2 regions of the Enterococcus avium genome follow, and region 2 is predicted to be linked to the other one. Evidence: a T-box and tRNA genes for the amino acid it is inferred to sense, from the RefSeq annotation. Region 2 holds a T-box; the other holds one or more tRNA genes.
The links. The T-box of region 2 lies ahead of serS (serine--tRNA ligase). A T-box ahead of a tRNA ligase gene usually reads a tRNA of that ligase, here a tRNA-Ser.

Region 1 (9,415 bases), 1.7 Mb from region 2:
TTATTAGCCCACACAGACGGCGGTGTTCCTAACTTTGTATTAAACATCCCAACAATGGATGCTTATACTTTAGGTTACGCTATGTACTTCTTCGAAATCGCTGTTGGTATCTCTGGCTATTTATTAGGGGTTAACCCATTTAATCAACCAGGTGTGGAAGCTTATAAGAAAAATATGTTTGCCCTACTTGGAAAACCAGGATTTGAAGATTTAGCAAAAGAATTGAATAATCGTCTATAAAATCAAGAAAAGAGCGCTCGTTTGACGAGGGCTCTTTTTTTCGGGTGAATAAAAGTAATACATAGCTAATCAAAATTAATGATAAAAAGCATAATGAAAGAATAAAGAAACCGGTTTTAAACAATTAAAGATAAATAAAAAATGAATAGGAGATTAAAAATAACCAAGGTTGTTTATGTTGGTGTTTTACGAATTTTCTAACAATTGTCGAATTACCCTTGATATAAAAGCAAAAAAACTTATAAAAAACGTTTTCAATTTTTAATAATTATGTTATTATAAAAACGTAGTATTAAAGGGGGATTTATTATGGAAATTACAGAAACTATTGAAATTGGACTTGCTTACGAGTGTAAAGCAATTGGAATCAAAAATGAAGTTGTTGGTGTTGTTGAGCAACTTTACAATAATACAGTGTTGATCAATGTTGTACGTTGCGCACCTTCTGACCGCGCGACAGTTATCGAATTGCAGAATCGTTTATTAGTAAAATACGAAGATGTACACGCATGTATCGAAGTTGAGTGTACTGCGTAACTTTATAGTTATGCATGTGAAATATTTATTTTGACAGGAATTAGATTCGGACCCTTCAAAAAAGAGGTTCGAATCTTTTTTGTTCCTTGCTACTTTTAGCTATTAAGAATAATCGAGGAGCTCTATCAAACTGTCGGTGAGACGTAAGCGTTTTTTTAATTTCATGTTTAAAAAGTTAGGTATCGTATTAGTTGATTTTACCGATTTAAAGTTAACAAACAGTCCATTGAACCTTTAAGTTAGAAGAAATACAATAGAAGTTGAAGAGAAGATATAGCGGGAGGGTAAGGATGAATGTCACCGCTTGATACGAGAGAGGGATCACAAATGCAGGCAATCGAAATTAAACAATTAGAAAAAGTCTATTCAGATGGGAAGAAGGCCTTAGACAACATTAGTCTAGCGGTTCCTCAAGGGACGATTTTTGGGTTCTTAGGCCCGAATGGAGCTGGAAAGACAACGACAGTCAAATTATTAAATGGCATCTTAGATCCGACTGGTGGAGAGATTCGCGTTTTAGGGCTTAATCCAGTTAGCGAAGCGGAAAAGCTTCATCAATCCACAGGCATCTTAACGGAACATGCAGGCATGTATGATCATTTGACTGGTATTGATAATCTGATTTTCTTTGGGCAGCTTTTCGGTCTGACAAAATCGGAAAGTCAAGCAAGAGGAATGCAATTGCTAGAAAAGCTAGAGCTTTCAGATGCGGCTCAAGTAACATTAAAGAGCTATTCTACCGGGATGCGTCAAAGACTCTCCTTAGCACGTACCTTGATTCATCGCCCAAGTGTGCTTTTTTTGGATGAGCCCACCAGCGGACTTGATCCTGAAAGTACAAAGAAGGTTAATGAATTGCTGCTAGAGCTTTCAAGAGAAGAGAGGACGACGATTTTCCTTTGTACACATCAATTAAGATACGCCCAAGAAATTTGTCATGAATATGGTCTGATGGACAAAGGCCAGCTTCTAGCATTAGGCAGTCTACCAGAATTACGAAAGCGTACCTTCAACAGCTATAAAGTAACGATCGAGACAGACTTCATGCCGCCTTTGCTCAAGAGCGAACGGATCAAAGATAATATTTATGAATTAGTGATCCAGGAAAAGGCAGAGATCCCTCAACTGGTGAGAGAAATTGTCAAACAGGGCGGCAATATCGCGCAAGTAACGCCAAAGGATTTTTCGTTAGAGGAAATCTATTTTGCTTTATTGGAAGGAGGAGAGACGCATGTTTAATAATCGGCAAAAAGCGATTATGGTCAAGGATGTAAGAGGAATTACTGAAAATAAACGCTACTTTTCTGTGCTGACAATTCTTCCGTTGATCTTTTCAGTAGTTTTTCCAACGATTATGCTGCTAACGGTTTTACTAAGTCCAACGGATTCTTCTTCATTTACTGAAATGGCTCGTATTTTACCAGATTTTCAAAAACTGGATCAAGAACAGTTGATTCGCGACTTGTTGTCTTTAATGATCAATAATGTCATTCCGATTTTCTTTTTAATCATCCCGATTATGACAGCGAGTGTCATGGCGGCAAGTTCTTTTGTAGGCGAAAAGGAGAAACGAACACTGGAGACATTGCTTTATTCTCCCTTATCGATTCGTGAAATTTTTCAGGCGAAAGTCTATGCCTCGTTTTTTGTAGCAATCTTTGTGACCTATGTTTCGTTTATTTTAACTGTCATCGTGATCGAGGCAGAGCTGTATTTTATTACAGGGATGATGCTTCCTTTAAGTCTTAATTGGCTGTGGGTGATGCTTCTCATTGTACCGGCAATCACCATTATCTCGATTGTCTTAATTGTCAAAGGTTCAGCAAAATCTACGACAATCGAAGAATCACAACAGAAAGCGGCCTTTTTGATCATGCCGATAGCTTTGCTTCTTATTGGCCAATTTACTGGTATTCTCGTTTTTGGCGGATGGGTAGTGATTTCAATTGGTCTTATTTTACTGTTGATTGCCCTGCTGCTACTCAGATTTTCCATGACTGGCTTCACCTACGAACGTCTATTAGAGCGATAATAAAAATCGTAAACAACCTTCAATAGAGGACTGTTTACGATTTTTATTTTAGTCAAATTGTAGAATACTTGCTGTCTTTATACTGATACGGTTTGAGTCAACCGAAAAGACACTTAGATCATCTGTCAAGATACCTGTCACGTTCTGACAACGATAGACGGCCATTTGCCGATTTGAATTGACCGGCCAAACATAAACAGCTTGATTGCGTTTTTGCAAAACTTGAATCAAATCATTGTTGGCAGTTCGTGCTTCGATATTCATGAAATCCAGTGAGGTTTTTGGAGCCCCGATCAGATCTAAAGGCAAGATATAACCAACCTTCATTGTTGGAAAAAGTTGTTTCATTTTATTGGCGCTGTCTAGGTCCATACTTTGTAGTTGATGATTGGCTAGCTGCTCTTTTAATGGTAATAATTGTTGAACGATTGTACTTTTAGTCTTGTTAGTGACCTTAAGCTCAATCAGTAATTTTTGGTTTAAACGGTTTGCTTCTGCGAGATAATCCGCAAATAATGGGATTTTACTAGTGTAGCCGTTATCCTCCAGTGTGACTTTTTTTAATTCATCCCAACTTGTTTCATCAATGCGTAAATTTTTATCAGCCAAATCCTTCAAATTTTCATCGTGCATCACGACTAATTGGTGATCTGCAGTTTCTTGAACGTCCATCTCTATATAATCTGGTCGATCTCTTAGGCTGGTTCTTTTCAGAGCTGCGATTGAATTTTGGACACCATTGCGGTTAGTAACCCCTCGATGTGAGATTGTGAAGGGTTCATTTGCATCTTCTATTTGAAAGGCATGAGCATAATGCAGCGAGTATAAGCCAAGACAAACAAGAATTGTCAAGCCCAGCCAGACGATTGTTCCCTTTGTTGTAGAGTCATCAATGACCGGCTTTTTATCCGATGCAGTCAAGTAGAGAAAGAAAAGGCCCCACCATACGTTTTGTAATACACGATAGATGACCAAAAAGATCATTGCGCTAGTTTGTCTGATCAAGAATTGCGAGAGCCAAATAACGCCGATTTCCATCAAAAGACTGACAGTTAAAAAGGCGAATGGAATTAGGACGAAGAGCAGCAGCTGTTTTCCCAATTTATTTTCCGTTTTTTGCCAGCTAAGCTTCCGACTTTCCTTTATACTTTTTCCTTGCTTTAGATATTTTGGCACTAATATCATCCGATATAAAAAATAAAGAACAATCAAGTACAGGAAAATAATCACCGGCAGTATTTTCCAACGATAAAGAAAAATAAAAGAAAGCATTCTAGCTGGAAGCGGCTGCCAAGCTAACAATAGTTGGTAAAAGCGAAAGAAAAAAATTGGAGATAAAAGTAGCCAATAGGCAAAGCTAACAAATGCTGCCTTTAAAGAAAAGTTCTGAAACCCTTTTTCATTTGACTGTACCTGGCTGAAAAAGTTTCCGTATAGAAAGATCAGAGCCGCAAACAGTAACAAATACAAAGGATGATACAGATTATTTAGAAAGCTTTGTCGAAAAAACAAAAAGAGTCCCTCTGATAAAAAAGGAAGACCAAAGACAAGCATGATAAAGTTATATATGGAAAACGTATTAAAAAAATGCGTTATTTGTTGTCGAAAGTAATTCATTATTCCTCCTACAATTCTAACAGTGAATGATTTATCTAAAATAAATCGTGCTTTTTATTTAGGGTATCACAAGTCTGCGATTCAAAGTTTGATTATTTCATGAAATTCGCGAAAATGGAATGGTCCTTCATTCGAAAATAAGGAAGCTGCGTCTCTAATACAGATCATTTTGTAAATGTCTTATATCGAATGACAAATAAGCTGCGAAAAACGTAACTCGCAGCTTATTTGTCAATTAAATGTGTATTTAAGTGTCTGAAGAGCATTACACAAAGGATACCTACAAGACTGTAAAAAAACCACTAACGCGAATTAGTGGAGGAGTAATTTTTCTAATAAGGCGCCACCTTGTAATAAGGCCAAGCTGTATAAAAAGATTGAAGCCGGTTTAGTTAAAAAGATGATCGCGCTGTATTTTTTAAAGGACATATTGGTTAGACTGGCCATTAAACATAAGGCATCATCTGGTGCAACAGGGAAGAGAATCGCTAAGGTGAACAATTTATCAAAACGCGGATCATCAAGCCAATGGTTGTATTTCTGATAAACCTTATCACTGACGAGATGCATAATAAATGGCTTGCCATACTGTCGTCCCATTAGGAAAAGAATCAATGAGCCAATTACGATACCGACATAATTATAAACGAATCCCCAATACGGTCCAAAAATCAACACTCCTGCTGCAAGGCTGATTCCACCTGGAATGATCGGGATGACTACTTGAATAATTTGAATCAAAACAAAAATGAGCGGGCCAGCGATCGGGGATTGTCCAACGAGCTGCTGCAATGAATTCATATCATCAAATACTCCTAAGCGATAGAAGTAGATTGATAAACTAATGGTTACAGCAATTCCCATCAACGAAATAATATTTAATAGCTTCCTAGATTGAACAACACTCATCTGACTCAACTCCTTTGTCTTTCTAAAATGAAGTATAAAGGATAAATTCACAAAATGCATAGGTCTGAGGTAGTAATTTGTAAATTTCGTGCGAAACTTAAAATATTTTTAGATATTTATTGGTTGCGCTTACAACATTAGCGGTTAAACAAATAAAACAGAAAAAGAAATTTCTGTTTTATACACGTTTATCTCATTCGTAAATTAGAACGGGTCCTTTTTAGGGCTCGTTCGATTACATTCGTGAACATAAAGCCGATTGCAATTGCACCAGCTGTGACGAGTACAGTAACCACTTTTTCCATTGATTCGGTAAATTCCTGATTCATCATATGGCGGACAGCCATGTAAGCTGGGCCTCCAGGAACTAATGGAACCAAGCTGGGGACGTTGAATACAATCACAGGCATATGCATGATCTTAGAGAAGAGAATGCTAATCAAACCGATCATTAAGGCACCTAAAAAATTGGAGATACCGATATTTTGATGAAAATACGTTTGTAAGATCCAAAAAGTCATCCAGCCCGCAGCTCCCGTGACACCACACGCTAAAAAAGCTCGCCGAGGAATATTGGTTATGACGCTAAAGGCGATTGTGCTAAACATACTAAATAGAAAATTGACAATAAAATTCATGAGTGACCTCCAACTAAATTTATTCGTTAAAAGAAGTTAAATGCGACAATAATCCCGCCGCCGATCGCACCAGCGATAAATAAAGCTTCTGTTCCACGAGCGACACCACTGATTAAGTGGCCCGCCATAATGTCACGAAAAGCATTCGTGATAGCTAAACCTGGAACAAGAGGCATAATGGAGCCGATAATTAAACTATTTACGTCACGAGCAAACGAGGTTGAGACTGTCAATAAAGCCAAACAGCCAATGATTAGCGCCGCCGCAAAATCATTCAGAAATTTCATCTGCAATTTATTCCCAAAAAACGTGTGAACACCAAAACCAATCATTCCGATAATGAAAGTCGGAATAAAATCAAACCAAGTACCATTTAAGATGATCATCAAGGTACTGCTGACGATACCAGCCGAAATAATTTTCCAAATATAAGGAAAGTCGGGTGTGTCCTGATCGACTTCTTCTAGATAATGATAAAATTCTGGTAGAGAAAGCTCGCCATCAGCGAATTGGCGGGAGCCTTGATTGACTGCGGTCACTTTTTCCAAATTGATCGACTGAGGTGTGATTTGAATCACCTGGCTATTCTGTTCTGATGGGAAGCCAACGATCAGCCCTGTTGCTGTTACGTAGGTTTGTATATCATCAAGCCCCGCGTTCAGGGCGATTCGTTTCATTGTATCTTCCACCCGATAGACCTCTGACCCAGATTCCATCATAATTTTCCCGGCCTTTAAGCAGGTATTTAAAACAAGTTGCGCATAATTTTGCTGTTCCATCAAGCTAACCACCTTTACTATTCTATACTATAGTAGAGAATAAGAATAAATTAGACAAGAAAAAGAATAAGGATTGTCAGAAAACCTTAGAGAAAGTATAATAAAGTAACAGCAAACTTTTTTTTTGAGCTACGATTTTTACTTTAAAGAAACAAAAATGTATTCTAATGTATAACGACACTTTTGTTTTTTAATGAAATAAGTTAAATATTGCATAAATAATGAAACGTTTACACTGCCTTTGTAAGAAAAAATCCGCATAAGTTCACCACATTTTAGAAAAAAGTTTCTGTAAATTTAGATAACATCCTACATAGGGGTTGCAAAACTAATCAGTTTTTGATTAAAATAAAATGACGGGAAAAATAATAACATTCTGGGAGGAATTACAATGAGAAGAAAAGTTTACACCAAGGACCAGATTCTAAAGGCTGCCTATGAAGTTGTCGAAAATGAAGGTTTTTCTGGATTTACCGCACGAAACATTGCCAAGAAGATGGGAATCAGTACGCAACCAATCTATTTAGAATTTAAAAACATGAGTGATCTTAAGAACACTTTGTTAGATGAAATTTGCAATCACCTATATTACGATATTTTCCCAGAAGTTCGCACAGGTGATACGATCATTGACCTAGGATTGAGCTATGTTTATTTTGCGAAAGAACAAAGTAATCTATACAATGCATTATATGTACAAGAGTATGGTGGCGGAAAGAAAATGCACGACTTCTCTTATAATTACTTCCACCAATTAATTTTAGAGCATCCGAAATACAGCCAGTTATCTGAAAAACGTATCAACGCGTTACATGTAGGAATTTGGATTTGCGTTACAGGTATCGCGACATTGATGTCATCGGGTATTATCTCACCGACACAAGATGAGATCGTTCATTTGATCAATCGTACCCTTAATAACATCTTGGAAGATGAAGATACTTCAGTTTTGGATAGTTTATAATATCTTGACATTTAAGCAAAAAAAGGTAAGATAAATGTTGCGGAAGGTTGGCAGAGTGGTAATGCACCGGACTCGAAATCCGGCGAGCCGCAGTAATGTGGTGCACGGGTTCAAGTCCCGTACCTTCCTTATTTATCAACCTGTTTAGAGTTGTTTAGCTTAGGCTGAGCAACTCTTTTTTGCTGTTAAAACAAAAAGAGGCTAGCTGCTTCGGTAACTAAAGCAGCTAGCAAAATGAAAAGTTTATTAGGGTTGAGTAGACTATAAGGAAAAAAGCTTAAATGGGGCTTAAACTATCCAAAATGAGTTTTCGCATTTGATAAAAAGTCAATTTTGCTTGCTTTCGCTACTTTTCCTTTTTAAAGTAACAGTTGTTAGGTAAATACAATGAAAAACTTGGTCATACTAACTTTTTTTAGCTCTGCGAGAAGGAAGTGGTTCATACCCGTTCGCTCTAATAAAGGCGTCAAATGAGCCATAGATTTTTTTGATTTGATTGATTTGACCGAATTCCTTGCGTGTCGGGACACGATCATTTATTGAAATAAAGTCATTCAGCTTTTTTATCAATCCATCTTTTGTGAGCGGCTTGTTTTTACCAGGAGTATTCAGCGGGTAGCCTTGGCTGCGAAGAAAGTTATTGTAGGTTCCAAAGTATTTGTTGATAATATGCATATGCCCCAATTCTGTTGAAATCGGTGTTCGCCCATGCTCCTTTGCAAATAAATGCAATTCGTTGATCACCATGTCTATTGTCATAGGCTGTCTAGGTTTTGTTTTTCTCGATTTTTTTGGCTTACTTTTTGGTTTAGCTCTAGGTTTCAGTTCTAGGGATTTGTCATACAACGACTCATATCCATGGGCTTTAATAAAATCAAAATAGGAATCAAAATAATTTTTAATGGCATAGCGATAGCCGAACTCACTTGCTTTGGGAGCACGCTGATGCGATCTCACAAAAGCATGGAGCTTTTCTGCTATTTCGATTTTTGTATAATACTCGATTACTTGTTTTTTGCCGAGTCCCTGACTTTCTAGGAAAGTTGTATAATTTTTAAACATTGTTCTTATCGGGGTTTGATAGCCAAATTCCTTAACGGTTGGTGTTCGGTGATGCTGTTCGACAAATTTGGTCAGCTTTTTAATCAAATATTCTTCAGTAATTCTTACTGCCACGGCCAATATCCTCCTTTACATCATTCGATGACTAAGAAAACGATACCATAAATTAAATGAAGGATTGTTATCAATAATTTTAAAATTTTGAAACGAAAAAAATATTTTCCGACGAGACAGACAAGAGATTATCACTTAATAGATTAAGCGATAGCAACAATAGATCGAGAAAAGTTAGATAGATTTTCTATTTATTAAGAATGAATAAGGACCTTTTAAAAGAATTATTCAGCTTAAAACACAGATAATAAGTGTCATGTTTTTTTACCTTAAGAAATCGATGTAAGAGGACTAAAGTTTTCAATTATTCAATGTTCACTGCTGGTTCTGTTATGCTAAGGATAAGCAAATTTTATTTTTTAAAAGTGAAGAGAATTGATCGCTTAACATTATAAAAGCTACGACTAGAGGTGAATAAAGATGGAAGAGACTGTATTCTTTAATTTGGGCAACGCGATCGCTTCAAAACGTGACCCAAAAGAATTGATGAAAGAAGCTCAGATCGTCAAGGATAACCGTGACC
Region 2 (9,415 bases):
ATTTAAGAGAAAGCGAAGATCGTTTGATGGATAAATTTGGAACAGGTGTTGAAATCGTTGAGAAAGACGGTAAAGGCAAAATTTCAATCGAGTATTTGTCACCATCAGATTTGACGCGTATCTTAGATATTTTGAATATTCATTTTGATGAATCTTAGACAATATATATGAATACGAAATGGGAGGTTTGCCAGATGTATGATTTAGGTGATATCGTTGAAATGAAAAAACCGCACGCTTGCCAGACAAATCGCTGGGAAATCATTCGTATGGGAGCGGATATTAAAATTAAGTGTATCAATTGTGGTCATATCGTCATGATGACAAGACGCGATTTTGAGAAGAAAATGAAAAAAATCCTTGAGAAGAAAGTTGATCTATCTCAGAAATAATTCTTAACAGAGAAAGAGTGAAGTAGAACATGGCCTTAACAGCCGGAATTGTGGGATTGCCAAATGTTGGTAAATCTACCTTATTTAATGCAATTACGAAAGCAGGAGCGGAAGCTGCTAACTATCCTTTCGCGACGATTGATCCAAACGTTGGGATGGTAGAAGTTCCTGATTGGCGTCTAGAGCGTTTAACTGAATTAGTCCATCCGAAAAAAACTGTTCCAACAACATTTGAATTTACGGACATTGCTGGAATTGTGAAAGGAGCTAGTAAAGGTGAAGGGTTGGGAAACCAATTTCTAAGCCATATTCGTCAGGTAGACGCCATTTGTCATGTGGTGCGTTGTTTTGACAATGAAAATATCACGCACGTTGAAGGACGAGTAGATCCATTAGAAGATATTGAGACAATCAATTTAGAATTAGTTCTAGCCGACTTAGATTCTGTAAATAAACGCTATACTCGTGTAGCAAAAGTAGCTAAAACTAAAGAAAAGAATGCGGTGGCAGAACTAGCAGTTCTGGATAAATTAAAGCCTGTTTTAGAAGAAGGACAATCTGCTCGTACGATTGAATTTACTGAAGAAGAGCAAAAAATTGTTAAGGGCCTTTTTTTACTAACAAGTAAACCAGTACTTTATGTAGCAAATGTTGATGAAGATACTGTTGCTGATCCTGACAGCAATGAATATGTGCAAACCGTGCGAAATTTCGCTGCTAGTGAACATTCAGAGGTGATCGTTGTTTGTGCCGAAGCGGAGGAAGAAATCGCTGAGTTGGACGATGAAGACAAAGCAGAATTCTTAGAAGCAATGGGAATTGAAGAGTCTGGATTAGATCAATTGATTCGAACAGCTTATGACTTATTAGGGTTAGCAACATATTTCACTGCAGGTGAGCAAGAAGTTCGAGCATGGACGTTCCGAAAAGGTACTAAAGCTCCTCAAGCAGCAGGTATCATCCATACTGACTTCGAACGTGGCTTTATTCGAGCTGAAACAGTATCATTTGATGATTTAGATAAATATGGCAGTATGCATGCGGCGAAGGAAGCTGGACGTGTGAGATTAGAAGGAAAAGATTATGTTGTGCAAGACGGCGATGTCATGTTGTTCCGTTTCAACGTTTAGGGAGGAAAGAAACAATGGAACCAGAAAAGTTACAAACGTTGCAAGCAGAAAACAATCAACTTGAAGCGAAGTTGACTAAACGTAACGAACAGTATATTTTTGACTTGAAAAAAGCTTTAAAAGCAGCGAATTTAACAGATGAACAAACTATCGTAGCCTTAAATGAGATGCTGCCAATTTTAGTCGAGGAACAAAAAACTGGGAAAACCGCGCGTCAATTATTTGGAACAGTTTCAGAGCGACTGGATGCAATTGTTAACAAACCAGCTGAACAGAAAAAATCGACTACCGCATCACTGATGTGGCTTGACAATTTCCTACTGTTATTTGGTCTATTAGGAGTTGTTGCAGGGATCATGGGATTGTTTGTTTCACGTGGAACACAAACTGTGACCTATGGTTTAACAACATTGATCGTAGCTTCTGCCGTCGGCGGTTTAGTGTTCTATATGATGTATTTATTTGTTTACCAATTCGAGCAGCCTGGAGCGGATAAATCGAAAAAACCGAAAACGTGGAAAACAATACTTATGTTGGCCTCAGTTACGATTGTCTGGTTCTTGGTTTTTAATGGAGCAGCATTATTACCGCCAGCGTTAAACCCAATCCTTGATCCAATGGTTATGATTATACTATCGGGTCTGGCATTGGCGTTACGTTATTACTTAAAGAAACGTTTCGGTATTATTAGTAGTTTAGCAACGGCGCCAAGAAGATAATAAAAAGAAGCAAAAATCCCACAAGGGACTTTGCTTCTTTTTTATTTTGTTACCTTAGCAATTATTTTTGCTATTGTTTGTTGCTGATAATCAGCAGTGGCTTGTTGAATGATTTTTTGTTGTGCTGCTTGATTCAAAGTTGGATTTTTCATCAGAGCTTCTTTCACTTTATCTTGGACAAACGACTTTGCTTCAGTTTGCATAGAAGTTTTATTTTCTTGTACTATTTCTGCTAGCTTTTTAGCTTGTTTAGTACTTAAAACCAGCCAATTTTTTTGTACTTCAAAGATATTTTTTTCTTCGATTAACAGATGATTTTTACTAGTAAATCTAAACCAAAATTTCGCAGTATTATTTTTGTAGACCCAATAGGATTTCTTTATTTTTAATTGAGATTTTGTTTGATCCTTTTTTACGAGATTCGTAACATGATCTGTTCCCGTTGATTTTGGTTTTATCTGTGATTCATTGGTTTTATACAAAAAAACTTTTTCTTCTCCGTTACCAAGTGGTTGATAAAGCAACATCTTCATATCTTTGCTATCAGCAGATGAAGTTAATGATTGAGTAGTCGTTTCAGTGACTCTCTTCATACCATAGTGATCGTGATCGTTTGCAATAATAAAACCTAGGCTAACTAAGAATATTGCTGCGAATATAATCGAAAGGAATGTTTGCCAAGCTTTTTTAGCAAAAATATTTGTTAAAGCAAATGCTATTACGCTAATAATTGTGATAACAAAAATCATTTTACATTCCCTCCTTCGATCTTTTTATTGTTTTTCAAGAAGAAGGTGATAATAAAGCCCACTAGTCCGAAAATTACAGCTACGAAGAAAGCAGCATGATAACCAGATAATGTGGCGTTGATTGCTTGGTCTTTATAAGACAAAGGTAAGGATTTTAGCAAACTTGCTTTTGGCAAGTTGTCTTTTGTGACATTAGTTAAAATACTGATTAAAACAGCCGTACCGATTGAACTAGCAACTTGACGGAAAGTGTTGTTTACCGCAGTACCATGACTAATCAAATTCATTGGCAAAGCATTCATACCGGAAGTAGTAACTGGCATCATAACCATTGATATACCAAACATCCGTATTGCATAAAGAATAACAATCATTACAATTGGTGTTTCTTGAGTCAAGAAAGCAAATGGTAACGTAGCTGCGGTTAGGATTAACATCCCGCTGATTGCTAATCGTTTAGCTCCGTGTTTATCAAAGATTGCACCAGTAATCGGCATCATCAACCCCATAATCAAAGCTCCTGGCAATAGCATCAATCCGGAATGAAAGGCAGATTCACCACGAATATTTTGAATATATAAAGGAAGAACCATTTCAGCACCAACCATTGCCATATTTACGACACCGCTTAAAATAGCAGCAATTGTAAAAGTTGGAGATTTGAAAACACGTAGTTCTAAGAATGGATGTTCTAAATGTAGTTGACGCCATACGAATAAACCGATAACGAATACCCCTATGACTAAGAAACTAATAACTTTTGAGCTGCCCCAACCATCATTACCTACGGAAGAAAAACCATATAATAAGCTACCAAAGCCGACAGTTGATAAAAAGGCCGACAACACATCAATACTTGGATTAGATAATTGAATGACACTTTTCATCAAAAAGAATGCTAGTACTAAAACTAAAATGACAATTGGAATGACCATACCAAAAAGGTCACGCCAAGTATAATGATCTATGATCCAACCAGATAGTGTAGGTCCTAAAGCAGGAGCGAGACCGATGACGATACCAGCCATTCCCATCGCTGAGCCGCGTTTTTCTGGGGGGAAAATTGACAACATGATGTTTTGAAGCAATGGCATGGAAATACCTACTCCAGCAGCTTGGATTAATCGACCAATTAATAAAGTAGAAAAATTGGGGGCAACGAAACAAGTTATTGTTCCAATCAAAAAGATTGTCATCGCTGTTAGATACAATCTCTTTGAACTAAATTTATTGATCAGCCATGCGCTGATTGGGATCATAATCCCATTTACCAGCAAGAAGCCAGTTGTTAGCCATTGAACACTAGAAGCAGATATATTAAAAGCTTTCATTAGTGCTGGAAAGGCTGTTGTTAATAATGTTTGGTTTAACACCGTACAGAAGGTTCCAATTAATAGTACTACAACTAATAAGGAACGATTGTAGGGTTTTCCGTAAATATCGACCGTTTGCGTATTACTCACGATCTAACGCCTTCTCTCTTTTAAGAAATTTTCAGAAACAATAATTGTTCGTCTGTAACTTTACTGCTATTCAATTTCTTTGTCAACTTACTTGACACCATTGTTAGCAAAAGTATAATCAGAAATGAAGAGAGGGATGCATTGTGAAAAATAGTACGGTCAAGCAACTTCTAGAAAGTGATGATTTATTAGTCGGCATTAGTGAATTGAGTAAAGTAACGGGTGTTTCACCTCGACAGATTCGCTATTGGGAGCAAAAAGGATATATAGAATCAACAGGTGAAAAGAGCGGAAATCGAAAATTTAAGTTACCAATGGTTGTCAAGGTAGAGATTATTAAGCATTTTTTAGATGAAGGTTACACATTGACCGCATCAGTGGAAAGAGCCCACCAGCGACAAAAGAATATCCATCAAGCAAAATTATTGGTACGTGAGGTATTTAAGGGAATTCAGCAAATAGATGATCGTTATACAGTAATACACTTAGATGATTTTATGAATAAGCAAGGCTTTTATTTAATTCGCGATACTGAAACAAATAAAACGACATATCAGATTATTGAAGAAGAAAGTGAAATTACAACGGAATTTCTTGAAAAATGGTTTGAATAAATAGAAAGATAAATGTTAGATGAGGATTTTGCCTCAAGTTGTTGACTTCACTCGTTCATTCTGTTAGTTTTTTTATTAAAAATAATTCTGGGGAGTGGTAACGAACAATGTCTAATTGGGAAACGAAATTTGCAAAAAAAGGTCTGACATTTGATGATGTTTTGTTGATTCCGGCTGAGAGTCACGTATTACCGAATGAAGTGGATATGAGTGTACAATTGGCAAAAAATATCAAACTGAACATTCCATTGATGAGTGCAAGTATGGATACTGTAACAGATAGTAAAATGGCGATTGCTATGGCTCGACAAGGTGGACTTGGAGTTATCCATAAAAATATGAGTGTTGTTGCCCAAGCAGATGAGGTTCGAAAAGTAAAACGTTCAGAAAGCGGTGTAATCATTGATCCGTTTTTCTTAACACCAGAACATAAGGTACAAGATGCCGAAGATTTGATGAGTCGCTATCGTATTAGTGGTGTGCCAATCGTAGAAACGCTTGAAAATCGTAAATTAGTCGGTATTATTACTAACCGAGATATGCGATTTGTAACAGATTATGATATCCCAATCCATGAGGTTATGACAAAGGATGGTTTAGTCACTGCGCCAGTTGGTACTAAATTACAGGATGCAGAAAAAACACTGCAAAAACACAAAATTGAAAAATTACCAATCGTTGATGAAGATGGTCGCTTAAGCGGATTAATCACGATCAAAGATATTGAAAAGGTTATTGAATTTCCTAACGCAGCGAAAGATGAGCATGGTCGCTTATTAGTTGCGGCGGCAGTCGGTGTTACTAGTGATACATTTGAACGAGCAGAAGCTTTATTAAAAGCAGGGGCTGACGCCATCGTAATCGATACTGCTCATGGACATAGCGCAGGAGTTTTACGTAAAATTCGTGAGATTCGTGAAACATTCTCCGAGGCTACTTTAATTGCCGGCAATATTGCAACCGCTGAAGGCGCAAAAGCGTTATATGATGCAGGTGTAGATGTTGTTAAAGTTGGTATTGGTCCTGGATCAATTTGTACAACGCGTGTCGTTGCGGGCGTTGGAGTACCACAATTGACGGCCATTTATGATGCAGCTTCTGTTGCTCGTCAATACGGCAAAGCAATCATTGCTGATGGTGGAATCAAATATTCTGGTGATATCGTAAAAGCCTTGGCAGCTGGTGGACATGCAGTTATGTTAGGTTCAATGTTAGCTGGTACAGATGAATCTCCTGGTGAATTTGAAATTTATCAAGGGCGTCGATTTAAAACTTATCGAGGCATGGGATCATTAGGAGCAATGGAAAAAGGTTCAAGTGATCGTTATTTCCAAAGTGGAGTCAATGAAGCGAACAAACTAGTTCCAGAAGGTATCGAGGGACGAGTGGCTTACAAAGGTACTGCGGCAGATATTATTTTCCAAATGATTGGCGGATTGAAGGCTGGAATGGGTTACGTTGGTGCGGGAAACTTAGAACATTTACGTGAAAATGCACAGTTTGTCCAAATGAGCGGAAATGGTTTAAAAGAATCACATCCTCACGATGTTCAAATTACAAAAGAAGCTCCAAACTATTCAGTTGAACAATAAAAGATTAATATTTTCAGATTATTGATAATCGAAAACAGAGCGGCCTCACAATACGAGGCCGCTCTATTTTTGACTAAAATTAAGAACAGAGTTTTAACTATTAGTCTTCTTTTTTAATAACTTTTACATTACCCATATACGGAACTAATACTTCTGGAATCGTAACTGATCCATCTTCATTTTGATAGTTCTCTAAAATAGCGGTGACGGTTCGACCAACAGCTAAGCCAGATCCATTTAACGTATGCGCATATTGAACTTTACTGTCTTCATCGCGATAACGAATCATTGCGCGTCGTGCTTGGAAATCTTCACAGTTTGAACATGAGCTGATTTCACGATAAGTATTTTGAGCAGGAACCCAAACTTCAATATCATAAGTTTTAGCAGCTGAGAAGCCCATGTCTCCAGTACATAAAGTAATAACACGGTAAGGTAAGTTTAGTTTTTGTAGAATAATTTCTGCATTTTGGGTCATTTTTTCTAGTTCATCATAAGAATTCTCTTTATTACTGAATTTGACCATTTCTACTTTGTGGAATTGATGCAAGCGAATTAATCCGCGTGTATCGCGACCAGCGCTCCCTGCTTCAGAACGGAAAGAAGGAGACAAAGCAGTAAAGTAAATCGGTAAATCTTTTCCATCTAAAATTTCGTCAGCATAGTAATTTGTCAACGGGACCTCAGCAGTTGGAATCAACGTTAAATCGCGATCTTCAACTTGGAAGACATCTTCTTTAAATTTAGGAAATTGTCCTGTTCCGAACATTGCTTTGCTATTCACCAAATAAGGTGTAATCATTTCGGTGTAGCCTTGTTCATAGACATGCTCGTCTAGCATGAAGTTATAAACAGCACGCTCTAAACGGGCTGCCAAGCCTTTGTAATAAACAAAACGGCTACCAGCAACTTTTGCTCCACGTTCAAAATCTAAGATATCTAATTCTTCAGCAATATCCCAATGATTTTTTGGTTCAAAAGAAAACTGTCGTGGTTCGCTCCAGCGACGTACTTCGACGTTATCATCTTCATCTTCACCAATAGGAACAGAGTCGTGGGGGAGGTTCGGTAAAGTTGTTGCGATCTCAGTCAATTGTGCATCGATATCAGCCACTTGTGTATCAAAAGCTTTAATTTTTACACCGACTTCTTTCATCTCGGCAATTTTATCAGCAGCATCATTTTTTTCACGTTTTAATTTTGCAATTTCGCCTGAAACATCATTTCGGTATTTTTTAAGCTCTTCTGTTTTTACTAATAATTGTCGGCGTTGTTCGTCTAAATCCAAGAAACGCTCCAAGACATCTTTTTTGACGCCACGAGTTGCCAATTTTTCATTTACTTCTGCAAAATTATTACGGATCATTTTTACATCTAGCATTGATTTTTCCTCCTTTAAAATAAAAAACACCGTCTCATCCCATGAATAGGGACGAAACGGTGTTGAATTTCGCGGTACCACCCAAATTCAGCCTAAAGCTGCACTTGATTAACGGATATCGACGTTACCCGGTCTTTCTTTCAAAAAACGCAGTATGCGAAACTGGATTTCCCTAAGTTGTTTTGTTGATTTTCACCAGCCATCAACTCTCTAAAAAAACAAACCCACGTACTTGGTTTCCTGCATGTCTTATTGAGAACAGTATAAGCAATCAAAAATTTAAAGTCAATGATTATCCGGCGTAGACTTTATTTGATTCTTATAAAGCGGTAAGTGAATAATAAACGACGTCCAATCCTCATTTGATTGAGCATAGATATAGCCGCCATGAAGATTAATGATATTTTGGGCAATAGCTAAGCCTAACCCAGTTCCGCTGATTTCTTGAGAACGAGAACCATCAACTCGATAAAAACGATCAAATAACTGATCAAGGGCTTCTCTGGGGATTGGAGTACCATTGTTTTTAACAGTGACGACGGCTTCATTTTTTGATTTCTCAATCTCGATGATTATTTTGTCGGCTTCAGCTCCATATTTTAATGCATTGGTGATCAGGTTATTAAAGACGCGGACGAGTTTTTCTGTGTCACCATCCATTACCAATTGACTTTCCTGTGTCTCTACTTGGATTTGAATATCTTTTTTCTTAGCTTCTAGCTCAAAGTCTGCAGCCAATTGTTCTAATAACTGTACCATATCAAAAGATACATTATTAACGGGAACAGAGGGCTGACGAACTTTAGAATATTCAAATAAATCTTCTACTAAAGACTTCATTTGTTTTGCCTTCTTATAAGCAATACTGGTATATTTTAGGATTTCATCATCACTTTGATACTGACCATCTTCAATTAAACCAAGATAGCCAATGATTGAAGTCAAAGGAGTCCGAATATCGTGACTGACATTGGTGATCAGTTCATCTTTGGATTTTTCGATCTCTCTCTCGTCTTCAATAGCAGCAACAGTACTGTCAACCAATCCGTTAATACTATCAACAACTTTACTAAGATCACCGCGCAATTCGAAAGGAATTCGATAGTTGTAATTTCCATTAGCAATGTAATGAAGCTCATTTATGATATGACGGAGCTGCATTTGTCGATAGCGCCGAATCAAACGCCAAAAAACAACTAAACCATCAATAATGATAAAGAAAGGAATAACAAAATTACGACCACTCCAAAATATATCACTATCAAAGTTATTAGCAAAAATATCTTTTGAACGATAGATTGCATCAGTTAAATCAGGAGAATTCTGAAGCATTTGTGTGAATAGAACCATAATTGCCACATTTAATAGAAGTAAT

Region 1: it encodes a tRNA-Ser, which carries the amino acid that the T-box ahead of serS (serine--tRNA ligase) is inferred to sense. The anticodon was not compared.

The regions. Positions count from the first base shown of each region.
Region 1 covers NZ_NBSL01000002.1:905,942-915,356, forward strand. The annotation lists gene AUF14_RS04820 (glucose-6-phosphate isomerase) at 1-240, shown strand, start outside; gene AUF14_RS04825 (hypothetical protein) at 550-777, shown strand; gene AUF14_RS04830 (ABC transporter ATP-binding protein) at 1,072-2,016, shown strand; gene AUF14_RS04835 (ABC transporter permease subunit) at 2,009-2,809, shown strand; gene AUF14_RS04840 (glycerophosphodiester phosphodiesterase family protein) at 2,858-4,321, opposite strand; gene AUF14_RS04845 (TVP38/TMEM64 family protein) at 4,739-5,335, opposite strand; gene AUF14_RS04850 (threonine/serine exporter family protein) at 5,524-5,973, opposite strand; gene AUF14_RS04855 (threonine/serine exporter family protein) at 6,000-6,752, opposite strand; gene AUF14_RS04860 (TetR/AcrR family transcriptional regulator) at 7,144-7,716, shown strand; tRNA gene AUF14_RS04865 (tRNA-Ser) at 7,758-7,845, shown strand; gene AUF14_RS04870 (homing endonuclease associated repeat-containing protein) at 8,122-8,892, opposite strand; gene AUF14_RS04875 (hypothetical protein) at 9,313-9,415, shown strand, end outside.
Region 2 covers NZ_NBSL01000002.1:2,647,139-2,656,553, forward strand. The annotation lists gene AUF14_RS13285 (ParB/RepB/Spo0J family partition protein) at 1-158, shown strand, start outside; gene AUF14_RS13290 (DUF951 domain-containing protein) at 195-392, shown strand; gene ychF (redox-regulated ATPase YchF) at 422-1,522, shown strand; gene AUF14_RS13300 (DUF1129 domain-containing protein) at 1,537-2,241, shown strand; gene AUF14_RS13305 (DUF4811 domain-containing protein) at 2,283-2,990, opposite strand; gene AUF14_RS13310 (MDR family MFS transporter) at 2,987-4,453, opposite strand; gene AUF14_RS13315 (MerR family transcriptional regulator) at 4,597-5,067, shown strand; gene guaB (IMP dehydrogenase) at 5,175-6,659, shown strand; gene serS (serine--tRNA ligase) at 6,760-8,040, opposite strand; T-box leader at 8,085-8,290, opposite strand; gene AUF14_RS13330 (sensor histidine kinase) at 8,326-9,415, opposite strand, start outside.